Regions from separate parts of the Pseudomonas sp. GW821-FHT09C10 genome, predicted to be linked through region 1. Evidence: predicted binding sites of a transcription regulator. Region 1 holds the regulator's gene; the other holds the start of a gene.
The links. Region 1 encodes sigma-54, which starts transcription at its own class of promoters, with help from an activator protein. Its sites were predicted from a motif close to ANTGGCATNNANNTTGCTNT; they were not measured.

Region 1 (3,410 bases):
CGTGTGAGGTGGCTCGGCAGGTTGCGGGCGTCAATCGAAACCGCGACTAGGGGTTGTGCCAATTCGGTATGGATCAGTGCTCGCTCCGCCAATTCCGGGAGCAGACCGGCGGGCAGGTTGTCGATGCAATAGAAGCCGTTGTCCTCAAGGACGTTGAGGGCGGTACTTTTACCCGAGCCGGAGCGGCCGCTGACGATGATCAAACGCATGATTACTGCCCGTTTTGTTCATCCAGGACAACTTGGTACAGCGCCTCGTTGCTACTGGCACTGCGCAGTTTGTCGCGTACTTCCTTGCGGTCGAGCATGCTTGCGATCTGCCTAAGCAGTTCCAGGTGTGCGTCGGTGGCAGCCTGTGGGACCAGCAGAACAAACAGCAGGTCTACCGGGGCGCCGTCGATCGCGTCGAAATCGATAGGTGCGTCCAGGTGCAGCAGGGCGCTGACAGGTGTTTCGCAGCCTTTGAGGCGGCAGTGGGGAATGGCGATGCCGTTGCCAAAACCGGTGGAGCCGAGTTTTTCACGGGCAATCAGAGCCTCAAAGACATCTTGCATCTCCAGCTCAGGCACTTGGCTGCTGATCAGGTTGGCAATTTGTTCGAGGGCTTTCTTCTTGCTGCCGCCCGGCACGTTCACGAGGGAACGGCCGGGGGTCAGGATGGTTTCAAGTCGGATCATGGGGGGAGAGTTAACGACCTGTACCTTGCATCAGGTGCAGATTCTTTTCCTTATGCTTTATGAGTTGGCGGTCCAGCTTGTCGTAGAGCGAGTCGATCGCCGCGTACATGTCTTCATGTTCCGCATTGGCAACGAGCTTGGCATTCGGCACGTGCAGGGTGGCCTCGATTTTCTGCTTGAGCTTGTCGACCTCCATGATGACCTGCACGTTGGTGATCTTGTCAAAATGCCCCGCAAGCTTGTTCAGCTTGCTCTCGGTGTACTCGCGCAGGGGCTTGGTAACTTCCAGTTGGTGTCCACTGATGTTGACTTGCATACAGCTTCTCCTTCGTTGCCAGTGCATAAAGCGGCGGGTAGGAATACCCGCCACTGGAACGCTGTGGCCCGCCCGTCACATCAAACGCTTACGCTCGCTGGAAGGCGCGATCCCTAGGGACTCGCGGTACTTGGCGACGGTTCGACGGGCGACCTGAATGCCTTGTGCCTCCAGTAAACCAGCGATCTTGCTGTCACTCAACGGCTTTTTCTGATTTTCCGCAGCAACCAGTTTTTTGATGATTGCGCGGATCGCCGTGGACGAGCATTCGCCGCCTTCGGATGTGCTGACATGGCTGGAGAAAAAGTATTTCAGCTCATATATGCCCCGTGGGGTATGCATGAATTTTTGTGTGGTCACCCGGGAAATCGTCGATTCGTGCATGCCCACCGCTTCTGCGATGTCGTGCAGGACCAGCGGTTTCATCGCCTCGTCACCATATTCCAGGAAGCCGCGCTGATGCTCGACGATCTGGGTGGCCACTTTCATCAGGGTTTCGTTGCGGCTTTGCAGGCTCTTGATGAACCAACGCGCTTCCTGCAACTGGTTGCGCATGAAGGTGTTGTCGGCGCTGGTGTCGGCACGGCGCACAAAACCGGCATATTGCGGGTTGACCCGCAGGCGCGGCACCGACTCCTGGTTCAGTTCCACCAACCAGCGCTCGTTGTCCTTGCGCACGATCACGTCGGGAACGACGTATTCGGCTTCGCTGGACTCGATCTGCGAGCCTGGACGCGGGTTGAGGCTTTGCACCAGCTCGATGACCTGGCGCAGGTCGTCTTCCTTGAGCTTCATGCGCCGCATCAACTGGCTGTAGTCGCGGCTGCCCAGCAGGTCGATGTAGTCGGTGACCAAACGCTGGGCCTCTGCGAGCCAAGGGGTCTTGGCGGGCAGCTGGCGCAGTTGAAGCAGCAGGCATTCGCTCAGGGTGCGGGCACCAATGCCGGCGGGCTCGAATTGTTGGATGCGGTGCAGGACCGCTTCAATTTCGTCCAGCTCGATGTCCAGTTCCGGGTCGAAGGCCTCGAGAATCTCTTCGAGCGTCTCGTCCAGGTAACCCTGGTTATTGATGCAGTCGATCAGGGTCACGGCGATCAGGCGATCGGTGTCCGACATCGGCGCGAGGTTCAATTGCCACAGCAGATGGCTCTGCAGGCTCTCGCCGGCGGAAGTACGGGTGGTGAAGTCCCACTCGTCATCGTCATTGCTGGGCAGGCTGCTGGCGCTGGTCTGGTAGACGTCCTCCCAGGCGGTGTCCACCGGGAGTTCGTTGGGAATGCGTTCGTTCCAATCGCCTTCCTCAAGGTTATCCACCGTGGGGGCGGTTTCCTGGTAGGAGGGTTCCTGTACGTCGGAATTGGGTTTTTGCTCGATGTTGTCGGCCAGTGGGTCTGCATTATCGAAGTCGTCGCCTTCTTCCTGGCGTTCGAGCATCGGATTGGACTCCAGGGCCTCCTGGATTTCCTGTTGCAGGTCCAGGGTCGACAATTGGAGCAGGCGGATGGCCTGTTGCAGCTGCGGTGTCATCGTCAGCTGCTGGCCCATTCTCAGGACTAGCGATGGTTTCATGGCAGGGGCTTAACACCTTATTCGCCGGCGCAATGCGCCATCCACGACAGGGCGCGTGAGCGCCAAACATAAGCAAATTATATGCCTGATATCGGGGGCTTTGCCTAGAGCGCGGTAACAATAAAAATCCGGAGGTTTTCATTGACTCCCGCGCATCGGGCAAACGACCTGCCACCGCCTTGTTGTTGCAGGCGGCCTTACAGGCGGAACTCGTGACCCAGGTACACTTCCTTGACCAATTCGTTGGCCAGGATGGTGGCAGAGTCGCCTTCGGCGATCAGCTGGCCATCGTTGACGATATACGCGGTTTCGCAGATATCGAGGGTCTCACGCACGTTGTGGTCAGTGATCAGTACGCCGATGCCCTTGGCCTTGAGGTGGTGGATGATCTGCTTGATGTCGCCGACTGAGATGGGGTCGACGCCGGCAAACGGCTCGTCCAGCAGGATGAACTTGGGGGCAGTGGCCAGGGCGCGGGCGATTTCCACGCGACGACGCTCACCACCGGACAGGCTCATGCCAAGGTTGTCGCGAATGTGGTTGATGTGGAATTCCTGCAGCAGGCTTTCCAGTTCTTTGCGGCGGCCGTCACGGTCGAGTTCCTTGCGGGTTTCAAGGATGGCCATGATGTTGTCGGATACCGACAGCTTGCGGAAGATCGACGCTTCCTGCGGAAGATAGCCGATACCTGCACGGGCGCGACCGTGCATTGGCTGGTGGCTCACATCCAGGTCGTCGATCAATACGCGACCTTGGTCCGCCTGAACCAGGCCGACGATCATGTAGAAGCAGGTGGTCTTGCCGGCGCCGTTAGGGCCAAGCAAGCCGACGATCTGGCCGCTGTCGATC
Region 2 (3,410 bases), on a different contig from region 1:
GTCGATGGCCGAGCAGATCGCGCCCTTGTTGACGTTGTGGCACGAGCACACCGTGGCCGAGTCCGGCAAGGCGCCTGGGCCGAGGGTCGGTGCGCCGCTGGACGATGGCAGGATCAGGCTGGCCGGTTCGGCCGGCAGCGCGATGCTGTTCTGCATGTATTGCAGCAAGGTGTCGTAGTAGCTGTTGTCGCCGACCAGCACCGCGCCGATCACGTGTTTGCCGCTCGCATCCACCACCAGGCGCCGATAGCTGGCAGTCGCCTCGTCGATGAACTGGTAGCTGCGCGCACCCGGTGTATGGGCGTGGGCGTCGCCGATGGAGCCCACGTCCACGCCCAGCAACTTGAGCTTGGTGGACATGTCGGCGCCGACAAACGGCTCGGCGCTGTGCTCGCACAACAGCGCGGCGACGCCACGGGCCATTTGGTAACCCGGCGCAACCAGGCCGAACAGGCTGCCGTTCCAGGAAGCGCATTCGCCAATCGCATAGATGTTGGGGTCGCAGCTCAAGCACTCGTCGTTGATCACCACGCCGCCGCGCGGGCCAATGTCCAGGCCGGCCTGGCGAGCCAGGGCGTCCTGGGCGCGGATCCCGGCGGAGAACACAATCAGGTCAGTCTCAAGGAACTCGTCATTGGCAAAGTTCATGCGATAGCGGTACTGCTCGCCGGCACTGATCGACTGGGTTGCGCGGGACAGATGCACACCGACGCCCAGCCGCTCGATCTGGGCCTTGAGGGCCAGGCCGCCAAAATCATCCAGCTGCACCGGCATCAAGCGCGGCGCGAACTCCACCACATGGGCTTCCAGGCCCAGGCTTTTCAGGGCGTTGGCGGCTTCCAGGCCGAGCAGGCCACCGCCCACCACCACACCACGGCGCGCATTGGCGGCTGCGGCACGGATGGCGTCGAGGTCTTCCAGGGTGCGATACACCAGCCGCGAGTCGCCTTCGGCGCCCTCGATCGGCGGCACGAACGGATAGGAACCGGTGGCCAGCACCAGCTTGTCGTAGCCCACGCAGCCCTGGGCGGTGATCACTTCACAGCGTTCGCGGTCGATCTCCAGCACCGGTACACCCAGGTGCAGGGTCACACCCGGTGTCTGGTACAACGCAGCGTCCGACAACGCCAGGGACTCGGCATCGCGGCCGGTGAAATACTCGGAAAGATGCACGCGGTCATAGGCACGCATCGGCTCTTCGCTGAACACGTGCAACCGGTAGTGATCCAGCGCGCCGCGTTCGATCAATTGCTCCACGCAATGGTGGCCGACCATGCCATTGCCGACGACGATCAGGGTTTTCATCTGTTTGTTCATAGCAAGCACCCGACAACGTTCATCACGGTTTAAAAAGCAAAAAAAAAACGCCTGAAACCTTGCGGTTCCAGGCGCCTTTGCCTGTTCTTATGCGGGATCGGATCGGCGACTGCGCCGGATCTACCGCTTTATACCCCTGTTGTCGATCGTCGTTGACCGAGGTGGGTTGAGGGGGAGCTAGCAGGGTCTGTGCCAATTGGTCGCGAGCCTTACTGCGATGCCTTCCAGCGGCACTTATCGAGTCTGAATGCACACTTCAGCGCCTCCAACTGGTGCATCCCGCGACAAAAAAGTGCATTCCCGGATACAAATCAAAGGGTCACAGAAGTCTTTGCGGCGAGCGGGCTTGTTGTGGTGAGCGGGCTTGCCCCGCGCTGGGTGGCGAAGCCGCCCCATCACTGCCGCTGCTTACTTCCTGTAAGGACTGAGGCGCCTGGGTTTAGGGCTGCTGCGCAGCCCAGCGCGGGGCAAGCCCGCTCACCACAGCAAGCCCGCTCACCACAGTAATCCCGCTCACCACAACAAGCTGGCTTGCCACAATTTGCCCGTGCTTAAGAAATTGGCGCGTGACTTGCTAGGAACACACACAGAGCAGTCAACGCTGATTGCCCATTCACGACAAAGGCGCCGTGCAATCCCCGTTTCCAACGGAGGGTTGCAGGGCGCTTTTTTGTTGGCGGGCAGAAAAAGTTTCGAGGGTGACGGATGGCAAACCAAAGCGTACGCAGTGTGTGTCCCTATTGTGGTGTGGGCTGCGGCATCATCATGCAGGTCGAGCACAATAAGGTGGTCAAGGTCATCGGTGACAAGGCCCACCCCACCAACTTCGGCCGCCTGTGCACCAAAGGCACCACCTGCGGGCAGGCCATCGCCGAGTCCGGGCGGATGGAGAACGCCTACCTGCGTGAAAAGCGTGACCACGACCCGGTGCGCATCGCCATGGACACCGCCATCAGCGAAACTGCCGGGCGCCTGCGCGGCATCCTCGACAGCCACGGGCCGGATGCCCTGTCCTTTTATGTGTCAGGGCAAATGTCCCTGGAGGCCCAGTACCTGATCAATAAACTGGCCAAGGGCTTTGTGCGCACCCACAACGTCGAGTCCAACTCGCGCCTGTGCATGGCCAGCGCTGGCAGCGGCTACAAGCTGTCCCTGGGCTCGGACGGGCCGCCGGGCTCCTATGAAGACTTCGACCGTGCCGACCTGTTCTTCGTGATCGGCGCCAATATGGCCGACTGTCACCCGATCCTGTTCCTGCGCATGATGGACCGGGTCAAGGCCGGGGCGAAGCTGATCGTGGTCGACCCACGGCGCAGTGCCACGGCGGACAAGGCAGGCCTGTACCTGCCGATCAAACCCGGCACCGACCTCGCCCTGCTCAATGGCCTGTTGCACCTGCTGGTCAAGAACGGCCACACCGACCCGGCGTTCATTGCCGCGTTCACCGAGGGCTGGGAGGCCATGCCCGGCTTTCTCGAGGACTACCCGCCGCATACGGTCGCCGAGATCACCGGCCTGGCCGAAGCGGATATCCGCCAGGCTGCCGACTGGATAGGCGCGGCCGCCGAGTGGATGAGCTGCTGGACCATGGGCCTCAACCAAAGCACCCACGGCACCTGGAACACCAACGCCCTGTGCAACCTGCACCTGGCCACCGGCGCCATCTGCCGCCCCGGCAGCGGACCGTTTTCCCTCACCGGCCAGCCCAACGCAATGGGCGGCCGTGAGATGGGCTACATGGGCCCGGGCCTGCCGGGGCAGCGCTCGGTGCTGGTGGAAGCCGACCGCGCATTTATCGAAGACCTCTGGCAGATCCCCCCAGGCAGCCTGCCGCGCCAGGTCGGCGGCGGCACCGTGGCGCTGTTCGAGCAGATGAGCGCGGGGAAGATCAAAGCCTGCTGGATCATCTGCACCAACCCGGTGGCCAGCGCGCCCAATCGCCGCAAGGTCATCGAAGGCCTGCAAGCCGCCGAACTGGTGATTACCCAGGATGCCTTCCTCGACACCGAGACCAACCGCTACGCCGACATCCTGCTGCCCGGCGCGCTGTGGGCCGAGGCCGAAGGGGTGATGATCAACTCCGAGCGCAACCT

Region 2: the regulator sigma-54 is predicted to act here: its motif matches at 1,495-1,514, upstream of nirB (nitrite reductase large subunit NirB).

Annotation. Positions count from the first base shown of each region.
Region 1 covers NZ_JBWKPE010000002.1:441,547-444,956, reverse strand. The annotation lists gene rapZ (RNase adapter RapZ) at 1-209, opposite strand, end outside; gene ptsN (PTS IIA-like nitrogen regulatory protein PtsN) at 212-676, opposite strand; gene hpf (ribosome hibernation-promoting factor, HPF/YfiA family) at 687-992, opposite strand; gene AC07OT_RS05790 (RNA polymerase factor sigma-54) at 1,068-2,561, opposite strand; gene lptB (LPS export ABC transporter ATP-binding protein) at 2,759-3,410, opposite strand, start outside.
Region 2 covers NZ_JBWKPE010000001.1:710,450-713,859, forward strand. The annotation lists gene nirB (nitrite reductase large subunit NirB) at 1-1,317, opposite strand, end outside; gene AC07OT_RS03300 (bifunctional nitrate reductase/sulfite reductase flavoprotein subunit alpha) at 2,023-3,410, shown strand, end outside.